4 regions of the Sinorhizobium sp. genome follow, and region 1 is predicted to be linked to each of the others. Evidence: predicted binding sites of a transcription regulator. Region 1 holds the regulator's gene; each other region holds the start of a gene.

Region 1 (4,207 bases):
TCATAGACCTCGCCATTGGCCGTCAGCCGGCCGTGGAAGGCAGACCCGTACCAGGAGGCCATCCCGCTCTTGTTGTAGCCGAAATCCTCCTTCGGCTGATACCACTTGCCCTTGACCTGATAGGGTTTCCCTACCTGGTAGCGGCCACCGCCCTTGGGAATGTTGTTTCCGGTAGCGACTCTGGGGCTGGCTTTGACGCCATAGACGGACTCGGCGAAGTATTCCTTGCTCCGCGACTTGGTCTTCTTGACGCTCGACGTCGACCCGCAGGCCGCAAGCACCGCGCAAAGCAACGGAACCGCTGCGAGACGGAGCCCCCTCACAAGATATGCCGCACCGTTATTGGATGTCATCTGTCCCACAAGATCATTCGCAAAGCCGCACCCGAAATCCGCTCCTGCAGCGCTCGCGCATCCGACCGAACGCGCAACGATCGTCGCAATCGTGCAGTAGTTCCCCCCGCGAGAATTTCGCCGTCCCGAAACGGAACAGTCGAACAATCATGACAACAACAAGGCGAAATTGCGAACCGGAGGACGAACGGAGGCAAAAAAACGCTCGCTATGGTTTACGAAACGTAAATGAGTCGCTGGACCATGGTCCGATAGAGCGCGCCAAAGGTCCGAAACCCGTTGCCGGGTTTCCCTGCCGATACATATCGCAATAAGCACCCGCGTGGCTCGTCGGCCGCGGGGTGCGGCGGCCTCAGAGCTGGCCGAAGCTTCCCGTCGGTGCAACTCTGAGGCTCCGTCCCCGGTTGGCGTGGTGCCCGTGCTCCGGCCCAAGTCCGAGAGGATCTCGCAATGGACGACAGATACGATTATGGGCCGCCGGAGCGACGGGCGGCAACCGGCCTCCCCCTAGGCATAATGCTCCTGTCGATGTTGGCGATTGCCGTTTATCTGCTTGCCGGAGCGGCGCTCCTGGACGGCAGAAGTCGGGATGTCGCGGCCTACGTCGCCCGGGCAGGCGACGAAAGTCCGACTGCGGCGCCGGACAGCGGACGGCGCCCGTGACGATGGCCCACAACCGTGCCACGGGCGTATGCGGCGCGGCACGCCTCGAATGCAAGCAAATGCTCCGGAGCAAGTTGACGCTGTGATCAAAGCTGCTAAAAAGCCAGCCGTTGGTGAATGGGCAGCAAACCCGGTAGCGATCGCCGGTTTATCGAGAACTCGGAAACGAATTTCACGAAGCTCCGCAATCACCTGGAAGAGTGGCCGAGCGGTTTAAGGCACCGGTCTTGAAAACCGGCGTGCGTGAAAGCGTACCGTGGGTTCGAATCCCACCTCTTCCGCCATTTCGGAGTTGATCCGGGCACGCCGGAATTCCCAGCTTCTCGTCACTGATGGCCGTCTTCCCCAGCCGCAAGGCTCGTGGCTGCCCTGCCCTTCCGACGCTCTGCGTCACCTGCCGGAGCGGAAGAAGCTGCTTGGGACTCCATCGCGAAGGGGCGATATTCGGGTGGGTGAATTGCAGCGTGCCCTACCGGGCGGCAAGGGTGAAGCCGGCAAACGGAATGCACTGGCGCGCGGGGCCGAAAAATCTTATACAATGGGTGACCAGTGGGGTCGTAGCTCAGTTGGGAGAGCGCCGCAATCGCACTGCGGAGGTCGAGGGTTCGACTCCCTTCGACTCCACCATTCCCCTCTTTTGTCCAGCCCGGAGACCCAGGTAACGGATCTTACCTGAGCTAACATCCACCGATGCCGGACGTCAGGTTGCAGAGCCCGGGCGATGCCGCGGCTCGGCTGCGCTTGCCAAAAAAGCTGATTTGAGAGAAAGTTTTAGTCTGACCCGTTCGAGGTCTGGGCAACTCCCGCGAGTGGAGAAAAACATGCCTGTTAAATCTTTGGTGGCAGCCGTAATTTTTTCCCTCTTCGCCCTTTCGGGGTGCGCCAGCACAGGCTCGACCAACACGACCTATACTCAGTGGTACGGGCCCTATCCCGAGCCTGAATTCGACGTTCTTACGCCGGGCGGACTGCGCCTTGCCTATTAGCATGGCATAGGCGAGCGACTGGGCCGGCCGCTGTAAGCCAAACATGCGAGAGCGTATCGCCCCTGCCCCCAGATTCCGAGCGATCGCCATCGCACGCCGCATGAGAAGCGGGCAGGCATTCAGCAGCAAGCGGTATTCACGGAATTTTAGGCACTTGCGGAACACATATGGAACAGATAGTTTCTGTTCTTGATTTGTTTCGCGATTCTGGAGTGACGCCATGCTGACCCGCAAGCAACAGGAATTGCTTCTGTTCATTCATGAACGAATGAAGGAATCCGGGGTTCCGCCGTCCTTCGACGAGATGAAAGATGCCCTGGACCTTGCCTCCAAATCGGGCATCCATCGTCTGATCACCGCACTCGAAGAGCGCGGGTTCATTCGCCGGCTACCGAATCGCGCGCGGGCCCTCGAAGTCATCAAGCTGCCGGAGGCATATGCCGGCGCTTCGCAGGTCCGCCGCGGCTTTTCGCCGAGCGTGATCGAAGGCAGTCTGGGCAAGCCTGCGGCCCCGCCCCCCGCACCGAAACCGGCGCCCCCGGCCGAGATCGCGTCGGTCGCTGTCCCGGTCATGGGCCGCATTGCCGCCGGCGTGCCGATTTCCGCAATCCAGAACAACATGCACGATATTTCCGTACCGGTCGAAATGATCGGCAGCGGCGAGCACTACGCTCTCGAGATCAAGGGTGATTCGATGATCGAGGCCGGCATCCTCGATGGCGATACGGTGATCATCCGGAACGGAAGCACTGCCACCCCCGGGGATATCGTCGTCGCCCTGATCGACGACGAGGAAGCAACTCTGAAGCGTTTCCGTCGCAAGGGCGCCTCTATTGCGCTCGAAGCCGCCAATCCGGCTTACGAGACACGGATATTCGGTCCGGATCGGGTCAAGATCCAAGGCAGGCTTGTCGGCCTCATCCGGCGGTACCACTAGCCTCCCGACGAGGTGTGCAGGCGTTTCTCACGGAAGTACGCAATTTCAACGCGTTAGAAGTGGGGGCATTGCGCCTTGGGGCGCTATGGCCACGCCTCCACAGAACCGAAGCTATATTATACAGAATAAAAAAGACCCTATTCCAAATGTACCCTCTTGCGGATTGCGGGCAATCATTCTAAATCCGCGCCACGATTTGAAAAATCGCAAATCGTAGAGGCCTCGTGGCGGAGTGGTGACGCAGAGGACTGCAAATCCTTGTACCCCGGTTCAATTCCGGGCGAGGCCTCCAAAATTTTCCACAATGATATCAAAGCGATAAGTGGCAAAGAGCTTCGTGTTGTGCGAATGCGGATGTCGCATCTCGTTGCAACTGGATTCCCTTGATTTTCAACGGCTTCCCGGCACACTCGGCAAATCCGTGCAACATCGTTCTACAAGACCGGCGGGTCATTTTTCTTTGCCTTGCGCTTGGTCGGCTTTCGTTTGGAAACCGCCCGGCCGATGGCACGGCCGTGATCAGGCCGGCGCAGCTCGGCTATCTGATCGAAGGCATCGACTGGCGACTGGCGAATGCCGCAAAAAAACCTGGCGTCGACGTCGGCCGGATGAGCAAAACCGCTGGCACGGCGGGAGCGAATATGATTCCATGCCGTCATGACCGATGCGGCCGATCAGCTTGCCGACGACCTCACCAGTGCGCACGCGATGATCCTCGCAAAACGCGCGGCACGACGTGGGGCGGAAGCCGTTGCCGCTCGGGCTCAGGCGGTGAACTCGCACTCGGATGCACTGATTGCCCGGCTCCGGCTCGAGATCGAGAAGCTGAAGCGCGACATCCATGGCAGCCGCTCGGAGCGCAAGGCCAGGCTTCTCGAACAGATGGAGTTGCAGCTCGAGGAGTTGGAGGCTAACGCCGGTCAAGACGAAGAGATCAAGCTGCCTGACCTGCGGCCCTGTGAGACGGTGATTGGAAGTTAAAGGGAAACACGGTGCGGACCCAAAAAGAGATTAAAGCTGACCTGCTTGCGGCGCTAAACTCCGTCGGCGACGAAAGACTGGCGCTCTTGGGCTTCGAACGACGAGAGGGTTCGTTTACCTACATGCGAATCCTGGAGGAAGCCGAGCAGGACATCGTTTTCGCAGCGGATTGCTTCCCCACGTATCAGCCGGACGAAGAAATGCACCTTCACCCGGCCATGCGGCTTGGCATGAGATCTGTAACCAAGGCGACGCTAGAACTGGTGGCGGGCAACAAATCTCTTTTG
Region 2 (4,207 bases), 820 kb from region 1:
TCGTCGCCGCTGCCCAGCGCGAAGCAGAGATGCTGACGGCGGAAGCAAGGCAGAAGACCGAAGAATATGTCGCGCGCCGCACGGCACTTTCCGAACAGAAGATCAAGCAGGCCGAAAGCGATGCGATCAATGCGGTTCGTGCTGCTGCCGTAGACCTGGCAATCAGCGCAGCCGAGAAAGTGATCGCGAGCAAGGCCGACGCAGGTGCTCAGGAGTCGCTCTTCAAGAAGGCGCTCGGCGAGGTCAAGTCGCGCCTGAACTGAGAGTCGGTTCGACCGAGATTCAAGGGCCCCGCTTCGGCGGGGTTTTTTCGTTGCGCGCATGGGAGGTTGTCTCCGACATCCCCCGGTCGGGTTCAGCGGTTGTGATCGTGTCGACCAAGCCCTTGCCGGGAGGGACGCTCATGCCTACAGCGTGGATCAGGGCGGCGGAGCCGCTTTGCGCGGCGCGGAAGAAAGCTTCCGGTTTACGCCCCCGATCAAGGGCCAAGGCCGGCGTCGACTACAATTGTCGGAACGGGCGGAAGCTCATGCGGTGCAGGGAGCAGGGGCCGTGGCTTTCGATCGCGGTGCGATGCTTCACCGTCGCATAGCCCGCGTGATGGGCAAAGCCGTAGAGGGGAAAGGTTGCATCGGCCCTGGCCATCATCCGGTCGCGGGTGACTTTGGCAACGATCGATGCGGCGGCGATCGACACCGAGCGGCTGTCGCCTTTGACGATGGCCTTGGCGTGACAGGTAAGCCCGGGAGGGACGTCGCGGCCGTCGACGAGAACGATGCGGGCCGCCAGCTCCAGGCCATGAATGGCGCGGCGCATCGCATCGAGGCTGGCTTTCAGTATGTCGGTCGTATCGATGCGGGCCGACGAGGACGAGGCGATCGAGACCGTCGCCGTCGCCAGAATCTCCTCGAACAACGCCTCGCGCTGCTCCGCGCTCAAGAGCTTGCTATCGTTGAGGCCCGCCGGGATCGCCTCCGGATTGAGGATGACAGCCGCAGCGACGACAGGGCCCGCGAGCGGACCACGCCCGGCCTCGTCGGCGCCCGCCACCGGCCAGAGACCGTCGCGCTGCGCCGCGCGTTCGAACGCGAAATCCGGAACGGCCGGCGGAAGAGGGAAAAGAGGGGAATCGGGCTGTTTGCTGCGTGTCATGCGGGCGACATTGGCATACTCGCCCGATTCCCTTCAAGCCCCCGGCTCGGTTTGCGGCGGTTGCCGGGGAAGACCAGCACCGCCCCCGAGGCAAAGGGCGGACACTGGAAGTTCTAAGGCACATCGGCGGTCGAGATCGCGACGTTTTTTCAATCTCCGGTGCGATGGCCTGTCGAAAATGTCTGCATCAAAGCAGCGACAGTTGAACCCCCATCCCGAGCGGCGGCACGAAGAGATCGCTGCGCAATTGCCGGCGCGTCAGATTGAGGCCGAGCCGCTTGGCGGCAAGCTCGAACCGACGGCCGATCTGCCAGGCGTAAGGTCCGCTGCCCTTCATTCGTTTACCGAACTCGGCATCGTAATCCTTGCCGCCGCGCATGGAACGGATGAGCGACATGACATGCCGGTAGCGGTCCGGATAGTTTCTGAGAAGCCAATCACGGAACAGGGGGCTCACCTCCAGCGGAAGCCGGAGGAGGACGTAGCTCGCATCCGACGCGCCGGCCGTCTTCGCCGAATCGAGCACGCGCTCGATCTCGTGGTCGTTCAGCGCCGGAATGATCGGCGCGACCAGAACGCCAGCGGGAATGCCGGCTTCGGAAATTGCGCGTAGCGCCTCCAGCCGCTTGGTGGGCGTCGACGCGCGCGGCTCCATGCTGCGCGCCAGTTTCCGGTCGAGCGTGGTTACGGAAATCCCGACCCGGGCAAGCCCCTTTTCCGCCATCGGCGCCAGCAAGTCGATGTCGCGCGTCACCATGGCCGATTTGGTAACGATCATGACCGGATGATTGGCGTCCTTGAGCACCTCCAGGATCTGGCGCATGATCCGCCATTCCTTTTCGATCGGCTGATAGGGATCGGTATTTGTGCCGATCGCGATGGGACGGAGCTTATAGTCCGGCTTCGCCAGTTCGCGCTCGAGAAGACGTGGCGCGTCCGGCTTGGCGAAGAGCTTGGCTTCGAAATCGAGCCCTGCCGAGAGCCCCATATAGGCGTGCGTAGGCCGCGCGAAGCAGTAGATGCAGCCGTGCTCGCAGCCACGATAGGGATTGATCGATCGGTCGAAAGATATATCGGGAGAATCGTTGCGCGTGATCGCGGTCTTCGGCTTTTCTATCTGGACCTCGGTCTTGAACGGCGGCAGCTCCTCGAGGGTTTGCCACCCGTCATCGAAGACTTCGCGCGTCATCGGCTCGAAGCGTCCGGAGATGTTGAGGGCGGCACCGCGGCCGCGCCGACGATCGACGTCGATTCTGATGCCGGTTCCGGCGACGAGGGCCTCCGCCACATCCGCGCTGTTGCCGGGCGCATAGATGCCCTGCTTGAGTTGAGACAGATCGTTCATCTAAACCTCCCGGAACCATGCTCGGTTCGCTTGGTGCTGATTATTTTCCTAGCGCAGAAGATGGAACAAATCAAGAACAAATATTCAGCACAGGTCCGTGATCATCCCGCACCCTGTGCGGAACGGCGCTTGTAGCAATCTGCGCTGCGATGCGGTAGGAACGGCTATGCTGACGGTCATCATGGAAACGAAGGACAACGAAGCGGAGCTCGCGCAGACGCTCTCGGCGCTCGTTGCCGGTGCGGTGGAAGGGCTCGTCAGCGATGTCATAATCCTGGACCACGGATCGACCGACGGCTCTCCCAGGATCGCGGATGCGGCCGGCTGCCGCTTCTGCCTCGACTGGGATCTCGGCGATGTCCTTCGTTCGGCCCGCGGCGAGTGGCTGATGCTGCTGGAGCCTGGTGCCCGCCCCATCGGCCGCTGGGTGGATGAACTGGCCGAATACGTCTCTTTGAACAGGAGCCCGGCGCAGTTTTCTCCCTCGCGAATGCATAAGCGCCCGCTTCTCAAGCGCCTGGCGCACAGGTCGCCGCCGCTGGAGTCCGGATTTCTGATGCCGAAGGGTGATGCAGTCGCGGCTGCGCGCGGCAACATGCCGCTCAGCGGCCTTACGAGCGGACGAGCTGCCCGCAAACTTGCGACCGAGCTCGTCCCAGCTTGGGTCGCAATGGGGAACCGGTCGACCGGTGAACGGCATCGGACGCCTGATTCCAAGATGTGAGCTTGCGATAGGTTGTCCATTCGCCCCCCGACCGAGGTGTCGGAGGGACCCGAATGGCATCGTCGTCAGAGCGAGCGGACTGCAAGCGAGTTCAATTGCCAGGCCGAGTCGATCGAAATGTCGATGCTGACGTCATTGAGGAGTGCCCAGATGCGATCAGCCACGCCGACATAGATCCAGAGCTCGCGGCCAGCGGGGAAGGCCATCTCGGTGAAGAGGTTGATGATTCTTCGTTCCCCAGGAACGGCCTGGATTGAGGTGCCGGGGAAGCTCTCGCCATCGCCGCTGCAGTCGAGGCCCGAGGCGAACCACTGGTCGCTCACCTCGTTCGCCGGTTCGACATCCTCCCAGTTCCAGAACACAGCCAACACGAGGCGGCCGCGCGTCGTCGCGTGAAAGTCGGACCACCCGAACTCGTCGTAGGTCGAAATGTGATGGCGGCAGATGAGGGCCGACAGGTCGGCCTTGACTTGCAGTATCCCGGTGCGAAGCGTCTTGAACGGCACGAGATAGCCGTTCTCCCGATAGGCACAGAGAAGATCCACGTCGGAGGCATAGCTGTTGCGGGCGATCAGTTTCGATCCAAACCGGCCGGCACAGTCCAGATAGGAACTGTTCTCCACGATTGCTCCGTCGCCGGTTGCCTGATTCTGATCGAGTCTGTCCCAGCAACCTCCAAAGGGAGGGAGAAACAGCTTTTCCTTGTCCGGATCGGGCGCGACGTACACGATCGGTGGCTGTTTGAAGATGTCGGTCACGCTGCCGACCACCGTTTCGTGGCGGTGGAAGGCTTCAGGGCTCTTCACCAACGCGCCGACGTCGCTATAGGCGCGCTTATGAAGCCGTTTGAGCGCGTTCAGATCAAGGTCGGCATTCCTGGCCTCCACGAACGACCTGTATCGAAGACCGGGGCCGCGCGGATCATCCCGCAAGCCCGACCTTGCAACATTCTTGATCCTGTCGCGCAGTTCAGGTGCAATGATATG
Region 3 (4,207 bases), 340 kb from region 1:
CCGGTTGCAGCACGAGGAATCCGCAAGTCCGAGGCCAGCCGACCGACCCCACGACCCAGGAGATGCGGCGGACCTGAGCATCATGGGGTAACCGAATTCTGTGGAAGTTTCCTTCCTCGCTTATCAGCATTGCCTGAAACTAAAAAAAAATCAACGCATTCTTAATCGCCGAGCAGGGGTTGCTCGGTGTTTGGTTAATTCTGTTCCAAAATCGGACAGTGTCGCCTGCGGATGTGCTTACTCCGGCACGGCCGCGCGAAGAAGAGCGCAACTGGAAGAGCCCGCGAGGCCCTGAATAGCACAGCATGTGCGGCGGATCAGGCCGCGGCAGCGACAACCCGGTTCCGTCCGCCGTTCTTCGCCTGATAGAGCGCCGTGTCGGCGCGCTTCAGCAAAGCCTCGGCCGTATCGCCATCCGGCCTCAGGGTTGCAATGCCGAGCGAAGCCGTCACGTTCAGGACCGTCGCGGCCTGCGGAATGTCGAAGCCACGGCTCTCGACCGCCAGTCGGAGTCTCTCCGCAACGATCGCTGCCATTTCGGGCGTCGTATCCGGCATGACGACCACGAACTCCTCCCCGCCGAAACGGCAGGCGAGATCCGCGCCGCGCACCGTGGCGCGAACGCGGTTGGCAAATTCGCGCAGTACATCGTCACCGGCATCATGACCGTAGGTGTCGTTCACACGCTTGAAGCGATCGATATCCGTGATGCAGATCGACAGCGGACGCCCCCTTGTGGTTGCGCGATCGATCAGCAGCTTCAGGTGGTTTTCCAGATAGCGCCTGTTGTGGAGGCCGGTGAGATCATCGGTCACGGCCAATTCGATCGTCTGTTGTACACTGGCGCGCAGGCGATCGTTGCAATGCTTGCGCCGGATCTGCGTTAGGCAACGGGCGACAAGTTCGTTCGGATCGACGGGGCGCATGATGTAGTCCGTCACGCCCAGTTCGAGTGCGCGGACGATTCTCTCATCGTTTCCCTGCTCGGTTACCAGCAGGATCGGAATGAAGCGGGTCCGCTCGAGCGACCGCAATTGCGAACACAGACGCAAGGGGTCGTAATCGTCGAAATTCGCGTTGACGATGATCAGGTCGAAACTGCTTTCGGCAGCCTCGAACAGAGCGGCCTGCGGGTCCGATATGACGGCGACATCGGCGATCGGCTTCAGGGCACGCGTCAGCCGCTCCTGTGAGGAAGCACGGCCATCGACGAGCAGAACGCTGCCGGGCTCGTCCGGCCGATCGACGCGGGCCGTCTCCTGCAGCCCGATCGTTTGTGCCGTCTGAGCTCTGAGACGCAGCTCGTCGCTGACGTTCTTCAGGCGTACGAGACTCTTCACGCGCGACATCAGCTGCAGATCGTTCACGGGCTTGGTCAGGAAGTCGTCCGCGCCGGCCTTCAGCCCGCGCACGCGATCGGACGGCTGGTCGAGTGCCGTTATCATCACGACCGGAATATGCGCGGTCCGGCTGTTCGCCTTCAATCTTTCACAGACCTCGAAACCGTCCATCCCCGGCATCATGACATCGAGCAGGACCAGATCCACCGGCGTCTTTTCGCATGTCGCCAAGGCGGCATTCCCGTCCGGAGCCGTCAGCACGTCGAAATATTCGGCCACCAGCCGCGCTTCCAGGAGCTTCACATTGGCTGGTACGTCATCAACGACGAGGATGCGCGCAGTCATATCGATCTTTCCGGCAGTCAGGCATCGCCCAGATATGTTTTGATGGTCTCAATGAATTTTGGAACGGAAATCGGCTTGGAAACATAGGCCTCGCATCCCCCTTGGCGGATGCGCTCCTCGTCGCCCTTCATGGCAAAAGCGGTTACGGCAATAACCGGAATCACGTGAAGCTCATCGTCTTCCTTGAGCCATTTCGTGACCTCGAGGCCGGAAACCTCCGGCAACTGGATGTCCATCAGAATCAGGTCGGGACGGTGCTTGCGCGCGAGTTCGAGGGCTTCCATGCCGTTGCGCGTCTGGATCGTCGCGTAGCCCGAAGCCTCAATCAGGTCGCGGAAGAGCTTCATATTCAGCTCGTTATCCTCAACAATCATCACCTGTTTGGGCATGTCGATCCCTTGCTGTCTGCCGCCGCCTTGCAAGTCTCCGGGAGAGATTTAAGTTGCAACAACGGCGACTCGACCCTTTTCGTCGATCGCCAGGCTAGCGCGATTTGGTTGAAAAATAGGTAATTGCGGCCGGCAAACGAGAAGAGAGCGGATATCATGAAGAACGCTGAGGATACGGCGATCGCCATCCTGACCTGGCTCGCGAACGAGCCTGAGCTGATGTCGCGCTTTCTGGCGCTCACCGGCACCGATCCCGCCTCCCTGCGCGGCGCCGTCGGCGAGCCGGCCTTCATGGGTGGCATCGTTGCGTTCCTGATGGAGCACGAGCCGACGCTGATGGCCTTCTGCAACGAAACGCAAACCTCGCCGGACGAGGTCGTTCGGGCGCACCATGCCCTCTCCGGCCCGCGCGATTTCGAGGAAGGCTGAATGCTGCCGGCACGCGGCGTGCGCAGCGCGGTGCACCGCCCGATGCCGAGTGCGCCGTGCCGACTAAAGAGCATCCCGAAGTCCGGCCGGCGATCGGCCGGCACCGTCTCAAGTTTAACAACGATATCCAAAACAGCCTCCAGCCGCCGCCTTGAGACTCAGCAGCGTAGAGCGTAAAGTCGCCGCGTTCAACATTTGTTCCGGATATGATCGACAGCGCCGCCCCACCCTCCGGCTTCTGCCGTGACTGCCTCAAGGAGCAAGCCGCCCAGGCACGGCGGTGCCTCGCCTGCGGCAGTCCGCGGCTCCTCCGGCACCCCGAACTCTACCGGCTGACCCTGGCGCACATCGACTGCGACGCCTTCTATGCCTCGGTCGAGAAGCGCGACAATCCGGAGCTCGCCGACAAGCCCGTGATCATCGGCGGCGGTAAGCGTGGCGTCGTCTCCACGGCCTGTTACATTGCCCGCATCCACGGCGTGCGCTCCGCCATGCCTATGTTCAAAGCCCTCGAAGCCTGTCCGCAAGCCGTGGTGATCAGGCCCGACATGGAGAAATACGTGCGCGTCGGGCGGGAAGTCAGAGCGATGATGCAGGAGCTGACGCCTCTCGTGCAGCCGCTGTCGATAGATGAGGCCTTTCTCGATCTGAGCGGCACCGAGCGGCTTCATCACGATCCGCCCGCTCGAACGCTTGCCCGCTTCGCCAGGCGTGTGGAGCAGGAAATCGGCATCACCGTCTCCGTCGGGCTCTCCTACTGCAAATTCCTGGCCAAGGTCGCCTCGGACCTTCAGAAGCCGCGCGGCTTTTCGGTCATCGGCCAGGCCGAAGCCATCGATTTCCTGAAAGCCAAACCCGTTACACTCATCTGGGGCGTCGGCAAGGCCTTCGCCGCCACGCTCGAAAGGGACGGAATCCGCGCGATCGGGCAGCTCCAGACGATGGAAGAGGCGGACCTCATGCGCCGCTACGGCACGATGGGCCGGCGGCTCTACAGGCTCTCGCGCGGCCTGGACGAAAGATCCGTGGAAATCGAAGGCGAAGCGAAGAGCGTCTCCTCCGAGACGACCTTCAACGACGACCTGGCGCGCCAGGAAGACCTCGTAACGCATCTGAGGGGCCTCAGCGAACAAGTGGCATTCCGCTTGCGAAAATCCGCCCTCGCCGGACAGACGGTGGTGCTGAAGCTCAAGACCGCGGACTTCAAGACCCGCACGCGCAACCGCAGGCTGGACAGCCCCACCCGCCTTGCCGACCGCATCTTCCGCACCGGCCTGCAGCTGCTCGAGAAGGAGGTCGACGGGACGAAATACCGGCTGATCGGGATCGGCGTCAGCGATCTGGCCGATCCCGACCTCGCCGATCCGCCGGATCTTGTCGATCCGCAGGCATCCCGGCGTGCCGCCGCCGAGGACGCGATCAACAAGCTGCGCGACAAGTTCGGCAGGACGAGCGTCGAGACCGGCTACACATTCGGCAAGGGGCGGCGCCGGCAATAGCCCGACCGGACGGCTGACGCATCGTATGGGGCAATTCCTTAAATATTGAACGCTAGCCTGCTTCCACGGCTCCGTCGTCCGTTTTGCGGTGCCGCCACTGTCTGAATGAGGGTAGGTGTTGCGTTTCGCTCTCCGGATGGGATTCGCGGTTTTCGTCATGGCGTCGCCGTCCGCGCTTGCGGCCGGCGCCAAGGCGCCGTTGCAG
Region 4 (4,207 bases), on a different contig from region 1:
ACCTGCGGTCACCCTGTGGCAGTCCGCCATGCATGCGGGGGACGGTCTCGGCGAAGCACAGGGCCACTGATCACGCGCCGCAGTCGTCAGCGCAGCCAGACCGGGAGGTCGGCGGCGGTGCGGCAGCCCGCTGCCCGCTCTTTCAGTCCCAGTTTTTCCCAGGCGAATTTCTGGGCAGCGATCTGTGCCATTTCCTTGGTCTCGTAGATGTCCGGCAGGACGTATGCCTTACGGCCACACGACAGGAGCGCCCTGTGGCTCAGCAGATCGTAGTGAAGCTCGAGGTATTCTTCGGAATGCATGGGACCCTCCCAGGTGGCGATAAGGAAAACGGCAGCCGTCGCGGGAAGTTCCATGCTGCCCGCCGATTGGTGCGACGGTCAGCGCTGCCGACGGAACATAGACGTCGCTTTCGAGTTGATGACGCTTACGGGAGTTCAGTCATGAGCACGAACAAACATGGAGAACCGCGCCCCGGGGCTGATGCGCGCCCGCTCGACCCACCGAGCGTCGACGAGCCGATCGACGCCTGGGGGCGAGATCGGATGAGCGCGCCGGGGGTCGGGAACCAACTCGACGAACTACGCGAGCGCATCGCCCGGCTACAATCCGAAATCGACGCCATCGCGACCGAGACCCATACGGCCGTGGGCACGGTGCCCGGAGGCGACAGGCTCGAAACAGCAAAAGACGTGGTCGCCGAAAAGCGCGACGAGATCAAGCGACTGACCGCGCGTCTCGAAGAGATCGAGCAGACACTTGGCGGTAACGCCTAGTTTTCCGGACCTAAAATACGGTCATCCATACGCCGCGCCAGAAAAGCGAATCCGGGTCATCGAGGCGCTCGCAATCGTCGGTCGAAGGCTTCCGGATCTTTGCAGGCGCCGGCTCGATGCCGGTAAAAGGAGGCACAGGGCGCCCTTCGCGTTCCGTCGCGGGTTCCGGTTTTTTGATCGTAAGCATCGCGAGATCCTTTCCGCCGTAAAGGCATTCCGGCCTCAAGTGCTCCTTCCGCTTCTCCTCCGAGATCCGTCTTCGGGTCAGTCCCGGTTAATGAATTTACAGAAGCGGCTGGGTTGCCCGTCGTCAGTCATGTCCTGATGGAGGAAGGCCAGGTTCTCGTCGTCGAAGATCTTGAAGAATTCGTCCCAGGAAATTTTCTCCAGCGTGTCTTCCGGTTTGCCGAAATCAACGCGAAGCAGACCACCACCCCCTTCGGTCGCGCCCTTCACGCGCGCCGGCTGCCCCTTGCGGGCTTCTATCCAATTGCGGATCGTGTCGTGGTCGATCGTAGTCATCGCAGCGGTCATCGGAAACTCCATCAACTGGTATGCCGGCGGCGCCTCCGTATCCGAAGCGCCATCCTCAGCGGCAGCGAACGCGGTGTGCGCTCAACGCGCCCCAGCTGTGTAAATCGATCGCTGCGCTTATTGTTCCGCCTCAGCGCCGTGTGCGGTCGCTTGGCTCCGCGGCGGTTGCCTCGTCGTCGTGCGGTTCCCAGCCGAATATGCTGAGCCCGCCGAAACGCGCGGAGTCCCTGAATTCGCCCGCGACGATCTCCTTGAGGTCGGGCCCCATGACGTAGCGCTCCAGCCGGCGCGATTGCTCGTCGAGCCGCTTCAGAGCCGCAAGCTCTTCCTCGCGCCCGAGCCGGCCCTTGCTGACCGCGGACTTCATGATCCTGATCGTCTCGTCGTAGACTTTCACCGGCACGGGGAACGGATGGCGGTCCTTGCCGCCATGGGCGAGCGAAAAGCGGGCAGGGTCCGAGAACCTGCAAGGCGTCCCGTGGACCACCTCCGCGACCATTGCCAGCGCCTTGACCGTCCGCGCGCCCACGCCCGGCACCAGCAGCAGGTCCTTGAAATCCGCCGGACCACGGTCGGCGGCGGCGGCGAAGTTGCCGTGCAGGCGCCGGAGATTGACGTCGCTTTCGCGTACATCGTGATGGGCAGGCATGAAGAGATGCGGCAGCATCGGCTGTGCCGGCGAGGCCAGAGGAGCCCCCCGAGACTCGATCCGGGCGACCTCGCGCAAGAGCCCGTCGGGCCCGAATGACTGGAGGAGATCGAGCTGCGCAGTCCTCGAGGCGGCGGCGCGGCGGTCGGCCAGATTGACGATCTCGCCCTGTTCTCTGCCTTCGATCGCGCTATGCGGCGCGTCGACGAAGCTTGTCAGGCCCTCCGAGAGCCAGTGATAGCGCCTCGCCTGCCGGCGGTCGCCGTTCATGCCCTGCTGGACGACCACCCACCTGGCATCGTCCGTGACGACGAAACCGTGCAAGTACAGATCGAAGCCGTCCTGAACGGCCGCACTGTCGACCTTGGCGACGAGGCGGCTCGCTTCTGCCAATGCGCCGCCATCGAAACCGACACGATTGCCGATCGACATGAGTTCGCCCGGCGTTTTGCGGGAGTGCTGGCCGCGGCCGCCGCAGACATGGATGCCCAGCTCGCCGGAAAGCGGGGTGAGACCGCGTTTCAACGCACCGATGACGCTCGTGGTGATACCGGAGGAATGCCAGTCCATGCCCATGACAGCACCGAAGGACTGGAACCAGAACGGATGCGCAAGCCGCCTTAGAAACTCGTCGCGTCCATAGTGATGAACCACCGCTTCGGTGACCAGCGCGCCGAGGCGCGTCATACGGTCGCCGAGCCATCGCGGCACGCGGCCGCCATGCAGCGGGAGATCCGCATTGCCTGCTCTTTGAGCCATAGTGTTTCCGTTCTGCGTCCCGACCGACAGGGCGCGTCGCCATCAGGCGCCGCGCCGACCCACTTAACATAGTGGAAATTGGAGCACGAAGCGAAAAACGCAGGCACGAGGACGCGCCGCGCACGAAGACAACCTTGAGAACGAGTGCGAACCCAAGCCCTCGGAGGACGACGCCGCGGATCGAAGGCAATCCGCCAGCCGGAGGCGATGGGAGCACCGCAGTGCGAGCGGTTAAGCCTTCGCACTGCGGCCCGCCTCCTCCGGCGGCCGCCTTCGATCACGACCCTCGATATGCCGTCGCCTGCCCTAGCCGACAAACATCTGGCGCAACCGAGCAAACAGGCCTGGCTGTTTCTCGACAAGCATTGCGCGGATGTGGCGGGCGGCCGTCGATGCGCTGACCGTCGCGCCGAAATGGCAATAGCAGATGACCTTATGTAATTGCTCGTCGCTCAGCTCGAAAAACCGCCTGGCTTCGCCGTAGCTGTCGTTCTCCATCCCGGCGGTCCGGAAGACCGGATCCTCGAAGGCGACGGAGATCGGCGAACCGTCGCCGCGCATGGCCGCGCGGACTCTCGCCGGCTGATACTCTGTCTCGTGCAGCGTCGAAAGGCGTCTGTGAGGATCACGTTCCAGGAGTTCCGCCCAACGCTCAAGGCGCTCCTTGCGCGATAACGTCCGTCGCGGCAGGTCCTGCTTGACCTCGGCGACGCCCTGTAACTGCTCGATTGCTTGGTGCTTCATTGCGACCTCCTACTCTTACGATAGTTGGTCCCCCAATTTCCACCTCGTAGGCCTTATCAGCGTGACTCCAACCGGTCGGGAAGTCCAATCACGAAAATAGATCATGCCAAATTTGGCGCATGGCGTCGCACGCGGCGGCGCTCGTCACCCCTTGACGGCGCCGGACGTCAGCCCCGCGACGATCTTGCGCTGGAAGATCAGGACGAGAACGAGCAGCGGCAGCGTCACCGTGACGGACGCGGCCATGATCTGGCCGAACGGATATTCATAGCGGCTGCTGCCCGTCAGAAGGCCGATCGCGACCGGAACCGTCCGGTTCTCGTCGGTCAGGATGAAGGTGAGCGCGAAGAGGAATTCGTTCCATGCGAGGATGAACGACAGCAGACCGGTGCTGGCAATCGCAGGCCCCATCAGAGGCAGCAGCACATGGGTGAGAATGCGCAGGCGCGAACAGCCGTCGATGAGCGCCGCCTCCTCCAATTCGTTCGGCAGGTCACGGATGAAGCTCGTCAGGATCCATGTCGTAAAGGGCAAAGTGAGAATGAGATAGGAAACGATCAGCGCCGACGGCCGATTGTAGAGCCCGAGCCATCCGATCACCTCGAACATTCCCGAAAGCACCACCACTTGCGGGAAGACCGAGATCATGAGAACGGCGATCAGAACGATGCGGCCCGGAGGAAAATGCAGGCGGCCGAGCGCGTAAGCTGCGAGAATGCCGATGACGAGGGAGATCGCCGTGCTG

What was found. The regulator LexA, encoded in region 1, represses DNA repair genes until DNA is damaged. The targets are predictions, from matches to a motif close to TGTTCNNNNTGTGTTCNG.
Region 2: AC5J09_RS16320 (PA0069 family radical SAM protein) is a predicted target of LexA. The motif match lies at 2,559-2,576, and genes of this name have one in related genera.
Region 3: AC5J09_RS18615 (DNA polymerase IV) is a predicted target of LexA. The motif match lies at 2,689-2,706, and genes of this name have one in related genera.
Region 4: AC5J09_RS09270 (DUF763 domain-containing protein) is a predicted target of LexA. The motif match lies at 2,798-2,815, and genes of this name have one in related genera.

The regions. Positions count from the first base shown of each region.
Region 1 covers NZ_JCACWC010000003.1:1,714,789-1,718,995, forward strand. Annotated here, with positions in the region: gene AC5J09_RS20255 (septal ring lytic transglycosylase RlpA family protein) at 1-353, opposite strand, end outside; gene AC5J09_RS20260 (hypothetical protein) at 804-1,016, shown strand; tRNA gene AC5J09_RS20265 (tRNA-Ser) at 1,211-1,300, shown strand; tRNA gene AC5J09_RS20270 (tRNA-Ala) at 1,568-1,643, shown strand; gene AC5J09_RS20275 (hypothetical protein) at 1,838-2,002, shown strand; gene lexA (transcriptional repressor LexA) at 2,223-2,939, shown strand; tRNA gene AC5J09_RS20285 (tRNA-Cys) at 3,158-3,231, shown strand; gene AC5J09_RS20290 (hypothetical protein) at 3,374-3,598, opposite strand; partial or broken gene AC5J09_RS20295 (transposase domain-containing protein) at 3,597-3,869, shown strand; gene AC5J09_RS20300 (hypothetical protein) at 3,932-4,207, shown strand, end outside.
Region 2 covers NZ_JCACWC010000003.1:895,011-899,217, forward strand. Annotated here, with positions in the region: gene AC5J09_RS16310 (F0F1 ATP synthase subunit B) at 1-263, shown strand, start outside; gene rnhB (ribonuclease HII) at 502-1,152, opposite strand; gene AC5J09_RS16320 (PA0069 family radical SAM protein) at 1,340-2,497, opposite strand; gene AC5J09_RS16325 (glycosyltransferase family protein) at 2,664-3,221, shown strand; gene AC5J09_RS16330 (hypothetical protein) at 3,287-4,207, opposite strand, start outside.
Region 3 covers NZ_JCACWC010000003.1:1,377,998-1,382,204, reverse strand. Annotated here, with positions in the region: gene AC5J09_RS18630 (PleD family two-component system response regulator) at 318-1,685, opposite strand; gene AC5J09_RS18625 (response regulator) at 1,703-2,074, opposite strand; gene AC5J09_RS18620 (DUF3572 domain-containing protein) at 2,231-2,503, shown strand; gene AC5J09_RS18615 (DNA polymerase IV) at 2,710-4,002, shown strand; gene AC5J09_RS18610 (L,D-transpeptidase family protein) at 4,121-4,207, shown strand, end outside.
Region 4 covers NZ_JCACWC010000002.1:1,002,877-1,007,083, forward strand. Annotated here, with positions in the region: gene AC5J09_RS09250 (cupin domain-containing protein) at 1-70, shown strand, start outside; gene AC5J09_RS09255 (hypothetical protein) at 87-302, opposite strand; gene AC5J09_RS09260 (hypothetical protein) at 444-776, shown strand; gene AC5J09_RS09265 (hypothetical protein) at 1,041-1,310, opposite strand; gene AC5J09_RS09270 (DUF763 domain-containing protein) at 1,441-2,718, opposite strand; gene AC5J09_RS09275 (hypothetical protein) at 3,025-3,462, opposite strand; gene AC5J09_RS09280 (carbohydrate ABC transporter permease) at 3,607-4,207, opposite strand, start outside.